3 regions of the Vibrio sp. THAF190c genome follow, and region 2 is predicted to be linked to each of the others. Evidence: predicted binding sites of a transcription regulator. Region 2 holds the regulator's gene; each other region holds the start of a gene.
What was found. Region 2 encodes PurR, which represses purine synthesis genes. Its sites were predicted from a motif close to TNANGNAAACGTTTNCNTNA; they were not measured.
Positions count from the first base shown of each region.

Region 1: a site for PurR is predicted at 2,428-2,447, ahead of FIV04_RS11515 (NCS2 family permease). Genes of this name have one in related genera too.
Region 3: a site for PurR is predicted at 2,045-2,064, ahead of folD (bifunctional methylenetetrahydrofolate dehydrogenase/methenyltetrahydrofolate cyclohydrolase FolD). Genes of this name have one in related genera too.

Region 1 is NZ_CP045338.1:2,576,628-2,580,903, forward strand. Features, by position in the region: gene frsA (esterase FrsA) at 1-500, opposite strand, end outside; gene tet(34) (oxytetracycline resistance phosphoribosyltransferase domain-containing protein Tet(34)) at 589-1,053, opposite strand; gene FIV04_RS11515 (NCS2 family permease) at 1,118-2,407, opposite strand; gene FIV04_RS11520 (aminoacyl-histidine dipeptidase) at 3,540-4,276, shown strand, end outside.
Region 2 is NZ_CP045338.1:1,153,002-1,157,277, reverse strand. Features, by position in the region: gene elyC (envelope biogenesis factor ElyC) at 1-71, shown strand, start outside; gene torR (two-component system response regulator TorR) at 202-915, opposite strand; gene torD (molecular chaperone TorD) at 1,172-1,819, shown strand; gene purR (HTH-type transcriptional repressor PurR) at 2,141-3,145, shown strand; cyclic di-GMP riboswitch class I at 3,317-3,401, shown strand; gene FIV04_RS05275 (TfoX/Sxy family DNA transformation protein) at 3,530-4,120, shown strand; gene FIV04_RS05270 (TVP38/TMEM64 family protein) at 4,245-4,276, shown strand, end outside.
Region 3 is NZ_CP045338.1:2,366,376-2,370,651, forward strand. Features, by position in the region: gene FIV04_RS10465 (ECF-type sigma factor) at 1-187, opposite strand, end outside; gene FIV04_RS10470 (serine/threonine-protein kinase) at 194-1,627, opposite strand; tRNA gene FIV04_RS10475 (tRNA-Arg) at 1,855-1,931, opposite strand; gene folD (bifunctional methylenetetrahydrofolate dehydrogenase/methenyltetrahydrofolate cyclohydrolase FolD) at 2,142-3,002, shown strand; gene FIV04_RS10485 (NupC/NupG family nucleoside CNT transporter) at 3,109-4,276, opposite strand, start outside.

The DNA.
Region 1 (4,276 bases), 1.4 Mb from region 2:
TTAGTGTGCTTAATCGCTTCCGCATAAGCTGTGTTGGCCAACACCTGAGCTTGAGTCGCTAGGTTGTCATTTTTCAAATGTGGGTAGCCAGCAATACTGAAGCAAAGTGACGCAGAAAACAGTTCCTCTGCAACCTCTTCGCCGCTCTTATTGTTAGCGCGGTTTTGGTGTTGCATACCTAGCTTTGTCCACTCATAAGCCCAGTTACCACTGCGGTAGCCCATGACGGTATCTAACCAATCATCCGTCGTACGAGAATGGGTCGATGATGCAATGCGCGACAACACGGCTTCTTGCTCGATCGGGTTCACCCCTTGCCAAACCCACTGCATACGGCGCAGGTTTCGGTACCACGCGCTGTCTTGCTGCTCATGCTTTTGTTCAAGCAAATCAACAGAGCTCGGCATATATTGCGTCAGCATTGAGGTCTCTTTCGCCTGTTTGTGTTTGACGAATAGAGTTTCAGATAGGTTTTTACTGGTTTCTTCAGATAACGACATGGGGATTCTCAGTCGAGGATGATGACTGTAATGATATAAAAAAAAATGACCCTATAAAGGGTCATTTCTCAAAAAACACAGATTATGCTTATTTTGACTTGCGATTTACTGGCTCAATGTAACCTAGGCTTAGGTCCCATGGCTGTTCAATCCATGTGTCTTGTGCGATATCAACGATGTAATCGTCTAGTAGTGCAGCACCTGAAGGCTTAGCACATACTGCAATTAGCTTCGCTTTAGGGTACATTTCACGCAGTTTACGTGCAGTGTCACCGCTGTCTACTAGGTCTTCAACGATTAGGAAACCTTCACCGTCACCCTCTGGCGCTTTAACGACAGTCATATCACGTTGGTGATCGTGGTCGTAGCTAGAAATACAAATTGTATCAACGTAGCGAATACCTAGCTCACGAGCCAAGATTGCGCCTGGTACTAAACCACCACGACTTACTGCCCAGATACCCTTCCACTGTTCTGCTGGCATTTGCTTAGCAGCCAGTTCACGGCAGTAAGATTGCATGTTGTCCCATGTGATGATGAATTTGTTACTCATAGTAATTAAACCTAATAAATTGTCATGTTGTTAGAGGCCATGTCGACATGGCCTCTGCAAGCGATTAAGCGAAGATGTACTTAAGGATAAAGATCACAGACATTACCCAAACGGCAATAGAAACGTCGCGACCTTTGCCACTTAGCAGCTTAATTGCAGCGTAAGCGATGAAACCTAGAGAGATACCCTCTGCAATAGAGTACGTCAACGGCATAAGCAGACATGTTACCACGACTGGTGCTGCTTCTGTAAGATCACGCCAATCAATGCCAACCAGACCAGACATCATCAGAATTGCTACATAGAATAGCGCACCTGACGTTGCGTAAGCTGGAATCATGCCCGCTAGCGGCGAGAAGAATAGAGCAAGAAGGAAAAGTACGCCCACGACAACAGCCGTTAGACCAGTACGACCACCTTCTGCAACACCTGAAACACTCTCTACGTAAGAAGTGGTGTTTGATGTACCTAGAAGTGCACCGATAGACGTTGCTGTTGAGTCAGCAAGCAGTGCTTTGTTAAGACGAGGAAGTTTGCCGTCTTCTTTGATTAGGTTTGCTTTTGTCGCAACGCCAACTAGCGTACCTGCGGTATCAAATAGGTCGACGAATAGGAAAGCAAACACAACCGAGATCATGCCGATTTCAAATACAGCAGAGAAATCTAGCTGCATGAATGTTGGCGCTAGGCTTGGTGGCGCAGAAACGATACCACCGTATTGCACATCACCAATAACAATTGCAATCGCAGTGATAGCAAGAATCGCGATCATTACTGCACCTTTCACACCACGGTGAACCAGTGCAACTGTTAAGAAGAAGCCAAGTGCCCCCAGAATAGGGCCAATCGCTGTGATATCACCCAGAGATACCTTCGTTGCTGGGTTAGAAACAACGATACCAGCGTTGCTTAGAGCGATAAACGCAAGGAAAAGACCGATACCTGCAGAGATACCCACACGCAGTGACATAGGAATCGAGTTTATGATCCATTCGCGGACTTTAAAAATGCTTAAGAAAATGAAGATAACGCCCGACACGAATACCGCAGCCAAAGCAACTTGCCACGTATACCCCATGCCCATTACAACCGCGTAAGTAAAGAACGCGTTCAGACCCATACCTGGTGCTTGAGCGATCGGGTAGTTGGCTACAAAGCCCATGATGAAACAGCCAATAGCCGCAGCTAGACAGGTTGCTACAAATACAGCGCCGTGATCCATACCTGCGTCAGCTAAGATCATTGGGTTTACAAAAATGATGTAAGCCATGGTTAGGAAAGTCGTTAGACCGGCGATGATTTCAGTGCGCACATTGGTGCCGTTTTCACTGAGTTTGAATAGCTTTTCGAACATTATCGAATCCTATGAGGGTAGAAAGTAAACGGTTGCGTAATCGATTGGCTCAGGATTATAAAGTCATCAAATAACAAATTCCAGATAGAATTAAGACTCTAACCAATATTAATAGAGAAAATGTATGAAACAGGGCGATTAAAGGAGGCTAACCTTAGTCGTGAAATCTTTTTAAAACAGAGAGTTAAAATCATCAAAAAAATGCAAAACAAGTGGTGTTTTTTTCTACCACCTTGAAAATTCACCAAGAAAAGACAGTAAAGACCGTACGATAAAAGTCATTAAAGCACCGCTCTTTTCAACAGATCTGGTAATAATGGAAGTTCCGCTCAGTTGTAGTGCAAAATTTAACCAGATCTTATTACCATCAGAATAGAGTGGTATCAAAAGTCCTGATTTCAATAATGCATTGGAGTGGCTATGAAGCCTTGGGATAACAAATCGTGGAATTAGAAAAATGATGGAAAACAGCAGGCAAAAAAAACGCCACTCAAATCTGAGTGGCGGTAGAATCAGTCAACCAAGAGGGTTGTAAAAAAATTCCAATATATAGGGGTGAACAAACTGTTCAAGTCACACGCTCAGATTACTTGTTGTAACCAAAGCTAGTTGGGTATGCAAAGTTGCTAGTGTAAACAGAGCTGTTAAGCCAGAACATTGCAGATGGTAAACCTTTCATAACTATCACCTTAATAAATCAATTAAAAACAATTTTGATTTCTCAGTTCCTTGGAGGCGATAAACGGACTCATCCTTTGAGCATTTACTCTTCGTCTCAGAAGTTGGTTATTAATATACCCTAACGAAAAAAGATTACAAGTATTTTTTGCACTAAATCACATTTTCAGTCTAAAAAGACTAAATAACAAACCCAATATGTAATTAAATTACAAAACAGACCAATAAAAACGTTTGCACGGCAACTTATTAAGCAACTGGGCACCTATTTTTGATCGAAGCAACAAATCTATTTTCAAACTTTGCAACAATTGCCTGTTACAACACCTACTCGTTGCCTCACTCAAATGGTATGCTGTCGGCATCAAAACAGACCCATATTTTAGATAATTGTCCTTTATACCAAGCCACTTTTACCTAAAGATATGGTTATTAAATAAAAAAGGAGTCATCCGTGTCTGAATTCCATTCTGAGATCAGTAAATTATCCCCTGCCCCACTTTGGCAGTTTTTCGATAAGATTTGCTCAATCCCACACCCATCAAAGCACGAAGAAGAGCTTGCTCAATACATTATTGCTTGGGCAACAGAACAAGGCCTAGATGTACGCCGTGACCCAACGGGTAACGTATTCATCAAGAAGCCAGCAACGCCGGGTATGGAAAACAAAAAAGGTGTGGTACTACAAGCTCACATCGATATGGTTCCACAAAAGAACGAAGATACGGTTCACGACTTCACTAAAGACCCAATCCAACCGTACATCGACGGCGAGTGGGTAACAGCGAAAGGCACAACACTTGGCGCAGACAACGGTATGGGCATGGCATCATGTCTTGCGGTTCTTGCATCAAACGAAATCAAGCACGGCCCAATCGAAGTTCTACTAACGGTAGATGAAGAAGCAGGTATGACTGGTGCGTTCGGTCTTGAAGCGGGTTGGTTAGAGGGTGACATCCTTCTTAACACCGATTCAGAGCAAGAAGGCGAAGTGTACATGGGTTGTGCTGGCGGCATCGACGGCGCAATGACATTTGACGTTGCTCGTACTGCAATCCCAGCAGATTTCGTGACTCGTAAGCTAACGCTTAAAGGTCTTAAAGGCGGCCACTCAGGTTGTGATATTCACACAGGTCGTGCAAACGCAAACAAACTGCTTGCTCGTTTCCTAGCGGGTCACGCAAAAGAGCT
Region 2 (4,276 bases):
CGATGCTTGAAGAAGAAAACTCTACAACCTCTGGTGCAATACCAACGAGCGGCGCACAGCCAGCACTTTAATGCTGTACAACATGGATAACCATGACTAATGGCCTATGTTCTTTTCAAGCTGATTCCATAAACAAAAAACCGAGATACTGAATATCTCGGCTTTTTCAATTTTGCTTGTTGAGCATTTTAATTCTGAGCGTTAATCGCCAGCAAACATGTAACCTTCACCATGAACCGTCACAAAGATTTGAGGGTTCTTCGGATCAAACTCCATCTTCGCACGCATACGACGAATCAATACGTCAATGGTACGGTCGTTTGGCGCATCAACACGGTGGCTAATCATATTTAAGATTCGCTCACGGCTTAATACTTGGTTCGGGTATGAAGACAGCGCAACCAATAGCTCATATTCTGCTTTGGTCAATTTCACTGGCTCACCGTTTTTGCTCAGTGCGCGGCGTGGAATATCAAATATCCACTCACCAAAGCGAACGATAGATTCGTCATCCGCCTGCTCCGCCGCACCTGCTGGTGACTTGCGAGCTGCAGAAATTCGCCAAAGTAGGTTTTTCACTCGAACCAGTAACTCGCGAAGTTCGAATGGTTTAGTAACATAATCATCTGCGCCCATCTCTAGGCCTACAATTTTGTCGATGCTATCCGTGCGTCCAGTAACTAAAATAATCCCAATGTCTGATTGACTGCGTAATTCGCGAGTTAGCATCAATCCATCTTCGCCTGGTAAGTTGATGTCCAGCATAATGAGGTCAACGTTATTCTCTTCTAGAACGTTTCTCATTTGAGCGCCGCTTTCTGCTTCGCTTACTGTGTAACCCTCATTCTGGAAATATCCAACCAGCTTACTACGGGTTACCACATCATCTTCAACGACTAATACGTGATAGCTCATCTACACCACTTTTCTTATTTAATAGTTTCAGTGACTATTCTATTCATAACTAGTAACAATTCTAGTAGTACGCAAGATAAAAGCCAGAAACCTGAATTTTTTTTGATACAAGACAATCTTAAACCTTGCTATTTAACCTCCATCGCAATTCAATATAGGCATTACTACTAACGAGTGACTTTGCAATTAGCAAATACAACCGTTAGCAAGCCTTCGTACCGCAGATATTACGAAAGACGATATTAGGATTATTGAGATGAAAGAAACGAAAGCGTTCAACGAACAACGAGCTGAAATCTACTGGTGGCTATCGAGCCTGTTCGCAAAAGAGCTGACTCAAGAAGAACTGGATAACTACCACTCGGTTGAGATTCGTTCGTTTTTAACTGGTCTTGGCGACAATGAGACGCTTAAGCCAGCAATCAATAACCTAGTAGATGCGCTTAACCGATTGCAGAATCGTGAAGACGCTCAACTGGAGCTTTCGTCAGATTTTTGCGAGTTGTTCCTTAAGTCAGATAAATACGGTGCTCTACCGTACGCTTCTATTTACTTAGACAAGAGCGGCCTGCTGAACGCCAAGCCAGCTCAAGACATGGAAGCCATCATGGCGTCTTATGGTATCGCCGTAAACCAAGACCTAAAAGAGCCTGCTGACCACCTAGCCATCGAGTTGGATTTCCTTGGCAACATTATCATTCGTTCAAACGACCTCGAGAGTGAGCAAGAATTAGAAGCAGCTTTCACTGCACAGCATGAATTTGTTGAACAACAACTTCTCAGCTGGATTCCACAATTTGCAACGAAATGCCGTGAATTTGATGAGTTTGGTTTTTACGCTTGTGTTGCAGAATTGCTAGCCGCTTTCTGTAAACTTGATGCGCAATATTTGGCTGGTGAATAAATTCACTAATGACTAAAGGCACAATTTAGGTAGAATGTGACAATTCACCCAGATTTCTGGGTGAATTTTATTGCGAGTATTTTCTAGTCAGTCTAAAATTGTGACCGCAAACGATAAAATATGAAACATTCTCGAAATGCTATGCTTTAAATTAGCTAAGAGCATTTCGGTGTTAAGACAAGCCGCTCTCATTAGCGGTTTTTTGTTTTTTAGCACTTTAGTACCGAGAGAGCCCTACACATTCTAAGCTCTTGTTCTGGTAGCTTAAAACGGCTACTTGCTCCGTACTGCTGAGGAAGTAGCTATCAATAGGATAAAGCCATGGCAACTATAAAAGATGTCGCTCGCTTAGCCGGCGTATCAACAACCACCGTTTCTCACGTGATCAACAAGACACGTTTCGTAGCAGAAGCGACTCAAGAAAAAGTAAACAAAGCCGTAGACGAATTAAATTATGCACCAAGTGCCGTTGCTCGTAGTTTGAAATGTAACTCTACGCGCACAATCGGTATGTTAGTAACTCAATCAACTAACCTATTCTTCTCTGAAGTGATCGATGGTGTAGAGAGCTACTGTTACCGTCAAGGCTATACGCTGATTCTATGTAACACAGGTGGTATCTACGAGAAGCAACGTGACTACATCCGAATGCTTGCTGAAAAACGCGTAGATGGCATCTTAGTAATGTGTTCTGACCTAACGGAAGAACTTCGTGAAATGCTTGACCGTCATGCAGACATTCCAAAAGTTGTTATGGATTGGGGCCCTGAAAGTTCACAAGCAGATAAGATCATCGACAACTCTGAAGAAGGTGGCTACCTAGCGACTAAATATCTAGTTGAACGCGGGCATGAACGTATTGCATGTCTAAGTGGTCACTTAGATAAAGCGGCGTGTGTTGAACGTATCGCTGGTTACCGTCGAGCACTGGCAGAGGCAGACATTCAAGCCGATGACAACCTAATCCTTGAAGGTAACTTCGAGTGTGATACGGCTGTTATCGCAGCAGATAAAATCGCTGCAATGGAAAATCGCCCTACCGCGGTATTCTGTTTTAACGATACGATGGCGCTTGGTCTTATGAGCCGCCTACAACAGCAAGGTATTAAGATCCCTGAAGATATTTCAGTGATTGGTTACGACAATATTGAGTTGGCAGAGTACTTCTCACCGCCGTTGACGACTGTTCACCAACCAAAACGTCGTGTCGGTAAGAACGCGTTCGAAATCCTGCTAGAACGTATCAAAGACAAAGACCACGAAAAACGCGTGTTCGAGATGCATCCAGAGATCATTGAGCGTGCGACAGTAAAAACGTTAAAATAACGTAAACTTTAGAAAAATCTAATAAAACGCACCGTTTGGTGCGTTTTTTTTATTTGTCAAAAATAAAAACCCAGTTGCATATCAAGGCAACAATTAACTGAATTAAGATCACATTTTAGAATAACAAGTGTGAACCTCATTCAACAAAAAACTTTATTCTTGATTATACAGTCACGCACAGGGCAAATCACTTGAAAGGGTGAGACGCAAAGCCTCCGGCCTAACCCATTATTGGTATGGTAGCGGGGTTACCGATGGCAAAATGCAGTATTTCCTACCTTTAGTAGTAATTTACGGCTTATTGACAATTTCATTGCGACATTTTGCTAATCTCTCGGACCTGCTTATTTGGTGGCGTAATTCAAATACACCGAGATAAACAATATGGATAAACCGATACTCAAGGACTCAATGAAGTTATTTGAGCCACTTGGAAAGATAAAGTCACGCTCAATGTTTGGCGGTTTCGGCCTTTTTGCCGATGACACCATGTTTGCATTGGTCGTAAACAATCAGTTGCACATTCGAGCTGATAAGAATACTACTTCACAATTTGAACAACAGGGCTTCGAACCTTACGTTTACAAAAAACGTGGATTCCCAGTCGTTACTAAGTATTTTGCCCTCCCAGAAGACCTCTGGCAGACTCAAGAACGTATTATCGAGCTGGCAAAAGCTTCCCTTGACTGTGCTAAAGAAGAGAAACAAATCCAATCATCGGCGAAACCGACGCGATTGAAAGATTTGCCAAACCTTCGACTTGCCACAGAGCGTATGTTGAAAAAAGCAGGGATCGATACCGTTGAAAGCTTGTATGAGTCAGGTTCTGTTAATGCATACAAAGCCATTAAAGAATCTCATTCATCAAGTGTTAGCTTAGAGCTACTTTGGGCGCTTGAAGGTGCAATCAACGGCACTCATTGGTCGGTGATACCTCAGCAGCGACGCGACGAGCTCATCAGCTCTATTAATTAGGTCCAAATCACTTAATTGTAAAAAGCCACATTAATGTGGCTTTTTTTATTTTCTTTTGAAAGTTAATCTTTCCTTCTCCTGTCTAACTATACTAACTATAAGCAAAAGATTAAGGGACGCTCCCATGAGTAAGAAAATGATTTTAGGCATAATTTT
Region 3 (4,276 bases), 1.2 Mb from region 2:
TAGTATTGGTTGATTCTTTGTTTAGGCTAGCACCCGACTTTTGACGACGCTGTTGAGCCAACTCTTTTAGCCTACGGTAGGCAAAACGAAATATCTGCTCTTCAGACTTTTTACAACCCACCTGCCATTGTGAAATCAGCTCCGTGAGATGATCGCTATCGACCCTAACCTCTTTGGTTACAGTCATTGCTTGTTACCCCACGGACTCATTGAAAATGACAACCTCATCGGTTGGATGAATCTCATCATGCTCTTGGTCTCCTTCAGACTGCATAAGCCGTATATTCATTGGATCAATGATGTTGTATTCGATGTCATCAGCAGTGCTGCTACTGACGACTTGCATTGAAGAATTCAAATCTCCTCGCCTTTGTGGCCAAAATGACCGTGAGGGAGTGTCCAACACGAGCTTGAGCTGGTTTTCTCGGTTCTCAATCACGGCTTCCCAATCTGTTAAATCGTTGTTTAGAGGATAAACACTGGCCGTGACGTCATTGAGCATCTCGTCCAATGTCAGCTTTTGACGATTGAGATCTTGAGTCGCGGTCGACAACGCCACAATGATAGCCATCATGCTCAGCACTAGAGCAGTACTACACAGAGTAAACACTGGAGAACGAATCATTGATTTCTTTATCACTTCAACGCTTACTTTGGACTCTTGGCTTAAAGGGAAAAAGCAGCGAACATTTTCGATATCTTGCGCAAGATCTTTGGCTCTTGCATATCTGCGGCTAGGGGAGGAATGAGTCGCTAAAGCCACGACCTTGGTGATATCGCCTCTCGGCTGAGCTCGGAGGATATCCAAATACAGAATCCGACCTAAGGCATACACATCTGTTCGCTTGTCTATCGCATCACTATCAAGCTGCTCTGGGCTTGCGTAGTTTCGCGTGAGTGCCAAAACATTTTGGGTGATTAATTCCCTATCCCCAGTGCTCAGCCTTTGTACTTTTTGAGCAATGTTAAAGTCGATGATTTTCGGTACACCATCACGACAAACCAGTATGTTTTCGGGTTTAAGATCGCCATGAATAACCTGATGTTGATGAGCATGATCGACAGCCAAGCAAATATCTCGAAACAGCACCAACTTCTGATCGAAACTCAACGACCGTGAGCTTAAGTAGTCGCGTAAGTTCACCCCATCGACGAACTCCATCACGATGTACGCTGCTCCGTTATAGATACCTGCGTCGTAGACTTTGGCAATATTGGAGTGGCTAACACTGGCAAGGAGCTGTGCCTCTGAAAAGAGTGCCTCTTGACCTAGCAGTCCTAAGATCTCGGGATGGAAAAATTTGATTGCGTACTGGTGATAAAACAGTGAATCGTGGCGAGCAGCATAATAAACCGCAGCAAACCCTCCTCTACCTAGCTCATGACCGATAACATAGCGATCAACGCGAAGGTTTTCATAACAAATGGTAGATTGATTAGCTGTCGATAGATGCACTTCCAATGCATCAATCGCACAATTATTGTTGGCGTGTTTCAATAATTCATCGACGTTACGAGCAAGTTGGGGCGAATTTTGACGAACATCAGAGAGGATAAGATCGCGTTCGCTGGCGTTCTTATCAACCAATTGATAAAAGAGTTGAGTACTACTGAGGTTAAAATCCATTTTAAGTGTCAGTTATTATAGCTACTGGTTTTATATCCCAGAACTTTTAACCCTATCAATTAAAGGGAAATAACTTGATACAGTTTGTAGACTCTTGAAATAAAATTCCAACAGTTCCATTAATCAAAAAAATAACAGGGTGACGAGCAACTAAGTCACAAATATAATTAAGCCTGAAACGCAAAAAACCCGACAACTCAAAGAGCTATCGGGTTTCTTAAAATAAATGGCACGCCCTGTAGGATTCGAACCTACGACCACATCCTTAGAAGGGACGTGCTCTATCCAGCTGAGCTAAGGGCGCGCTACAGGATAGAATTATACGAATTCGAATCAGTAAAGCAACGGCTTTGTCTAACATTCTGATCTAAGTGAGTAAAAAAAGGGCAAAGGCATTATAAGTGTTGAAAATTAGACCAAAGCAAACGTTTGCTTGATGGAAATCAAAAACGTTTTCTGGAATAATGCGCCAAAACATCAGCCACTAACTTGAATATCAATACTAAGGAAATTCATGACTGCTCAAAATATTGATGGAAAGCTAATATCTCAAACCGTTCGTTCTGAAGTTGCTGCACGTGTAAAAGCGCGTACTGAAGCAGGCTTACGAGCTCCAGGCCTAGCGGTAGTTTTAGTGGGTGAAGACCCAGCTTCTCAAGTTTATGTGGGGAGCAAGCGCAAAGCGTGTGAAGAAGTCGGCTTTGTATCAAAGTCTTTTGACTTGCCTGCAACGGCAACCGAAGAAGAGCTACTTACTCTTGTTGACCAATTGAACGAAGATCCAGAGATTGATGGCATTCTTGTTCAGCTACCTCTTCCTGCCGGTATCGATAGCACACACGTACTAGAGCGTATTACGCCAGAAAAGGACGTTGATGGTTTCCACCCATACAATGTCGGTCGTCTTGCACAACGTATCCCTAAGCTACGTTCTTGTACGCCAAAAGGTATCATCACTCTGCTTGACCGCTACAACATCGACCTACGTGGTAAGCACGCGGTTGTTGTCGGCGCATCAAACATCGTTGGTCGTCCTATGACTCTAGAACTGCTTCTAGCGGGTTGTACTACCACTACTTGCCACCGTTTCACTAAAGACCTAGAAGGTCACGTTCGCCAAGCTGACGTTGTTGTGGTTGCAGTAGGTAAGCCTAACTTCATTCCGGGTGCATGGATCAAGAAAGGTGCCGTGGTGGTCGATGTTGGTATCAACCGCCTAGAGTCAGGCAAATTGGTGGGTGACGTGGAATATGATGTTGCGAAAGAGAGTGCAAGCTTCATTACTCCAGTTCCTGGTGGTGTTGGCCCGATGACGGTTGCAAGCCTTATCGAGAACACAATGATCGCTTGTGAGCAGTTCCACTCTAACAAGTAACCACTGCCTCAAATAGCTATTATCTCATGTAGCCATTGCTTCAAATAATGAAAAGCCGCGACAATCCGTCGCGGCTTTTTTGTTGGCTATTCACTTATGGAAAAGACTATAGCGACAGCGCTACACCTGCAATCGAAGCACTCATCAAGTTCGCTAGTACGCCTGCACAAATCGCGCGGAAGCCATACTTAGAGATGAATGAGCGACGCTCTGGAACCAGGCTACCCAAACCACCGATTAGAATCGCCATGGTTGAGATATTCGCAAAGCCACACAGTGCAAAGGTTACGATAGCTTGAGAGTGTTCGCTTAGTACTTCCTTCGCTTCCATTAGCTGGATGAAGGCAACAAACTCATTCACAACGATCTTGTTGCCGATCAGTGATCCCGCAACAACCGCTTCGTTCCATGGCACACCAATCAACCATGCAACGGGTGCAAACACATAACCTAGAATAAGCTCGAAGCTTAGGTCCACGCCGAACCAACCACCAACTGCACCTAGCATGCCGTTCAGCATTGCAATCACGCTGACAAAAGCAAGAAGTGTTGCACCCACTGCGACTGCAATACGAAGTCCAGACATAGCCCCATCTGCCATTGCCTCAACTACGTTCGTTGCTCGTGGAATTTCTACATCTGACTCAATGCTCTCTTGAGTCTCATTAGCACTGCCCGGTACCAAGATTTTTGCCATCAATAAACCTGCAGGCGCAGACATAAATGCCGCTGCAATTAGGTAGTTCAGATCCACGCCTAGAGACGCATAACCAACTAGCGTGCCGCCTGCTACCGATGCCAAACCACAAGTCATTACCGCAAACAGCTGAGAATCGGTCATGTGCTTCAGGTAAGGCTTAACCACTAATGGTGCCTCAATCATGCCAACGAAGATGTTCGCCGTAGCAGAAAGAGATTCCGCACGGCCTGTACCTAACAGCTTCTGCAATGCGCCGCCAATTAGGTTGATCACTTTTGGCATGAAACCGATGTGGTACAAACCTGAAATCAGAGCCGAAAAGAAAATGATGATACCGAGAACGTTAATCGCAAATACAAACCCACTATTGGTTAGGCCACCAAATAGGAAGCCGATGCCCTCTTGGCCGTAATTGATTAAGCTCGAAACGGCTCCCGTCACGCCATTAAGCACGTCTTTACCCATAGGTACGTACAACACAAGCAGTGCAAAAGAGACCTGAAGTAAGAAAGCAAGAGACACCGTTCTTAGCTGAATATTTTTTCTGTCCGTAGATAGTAACCAAGCGATTACT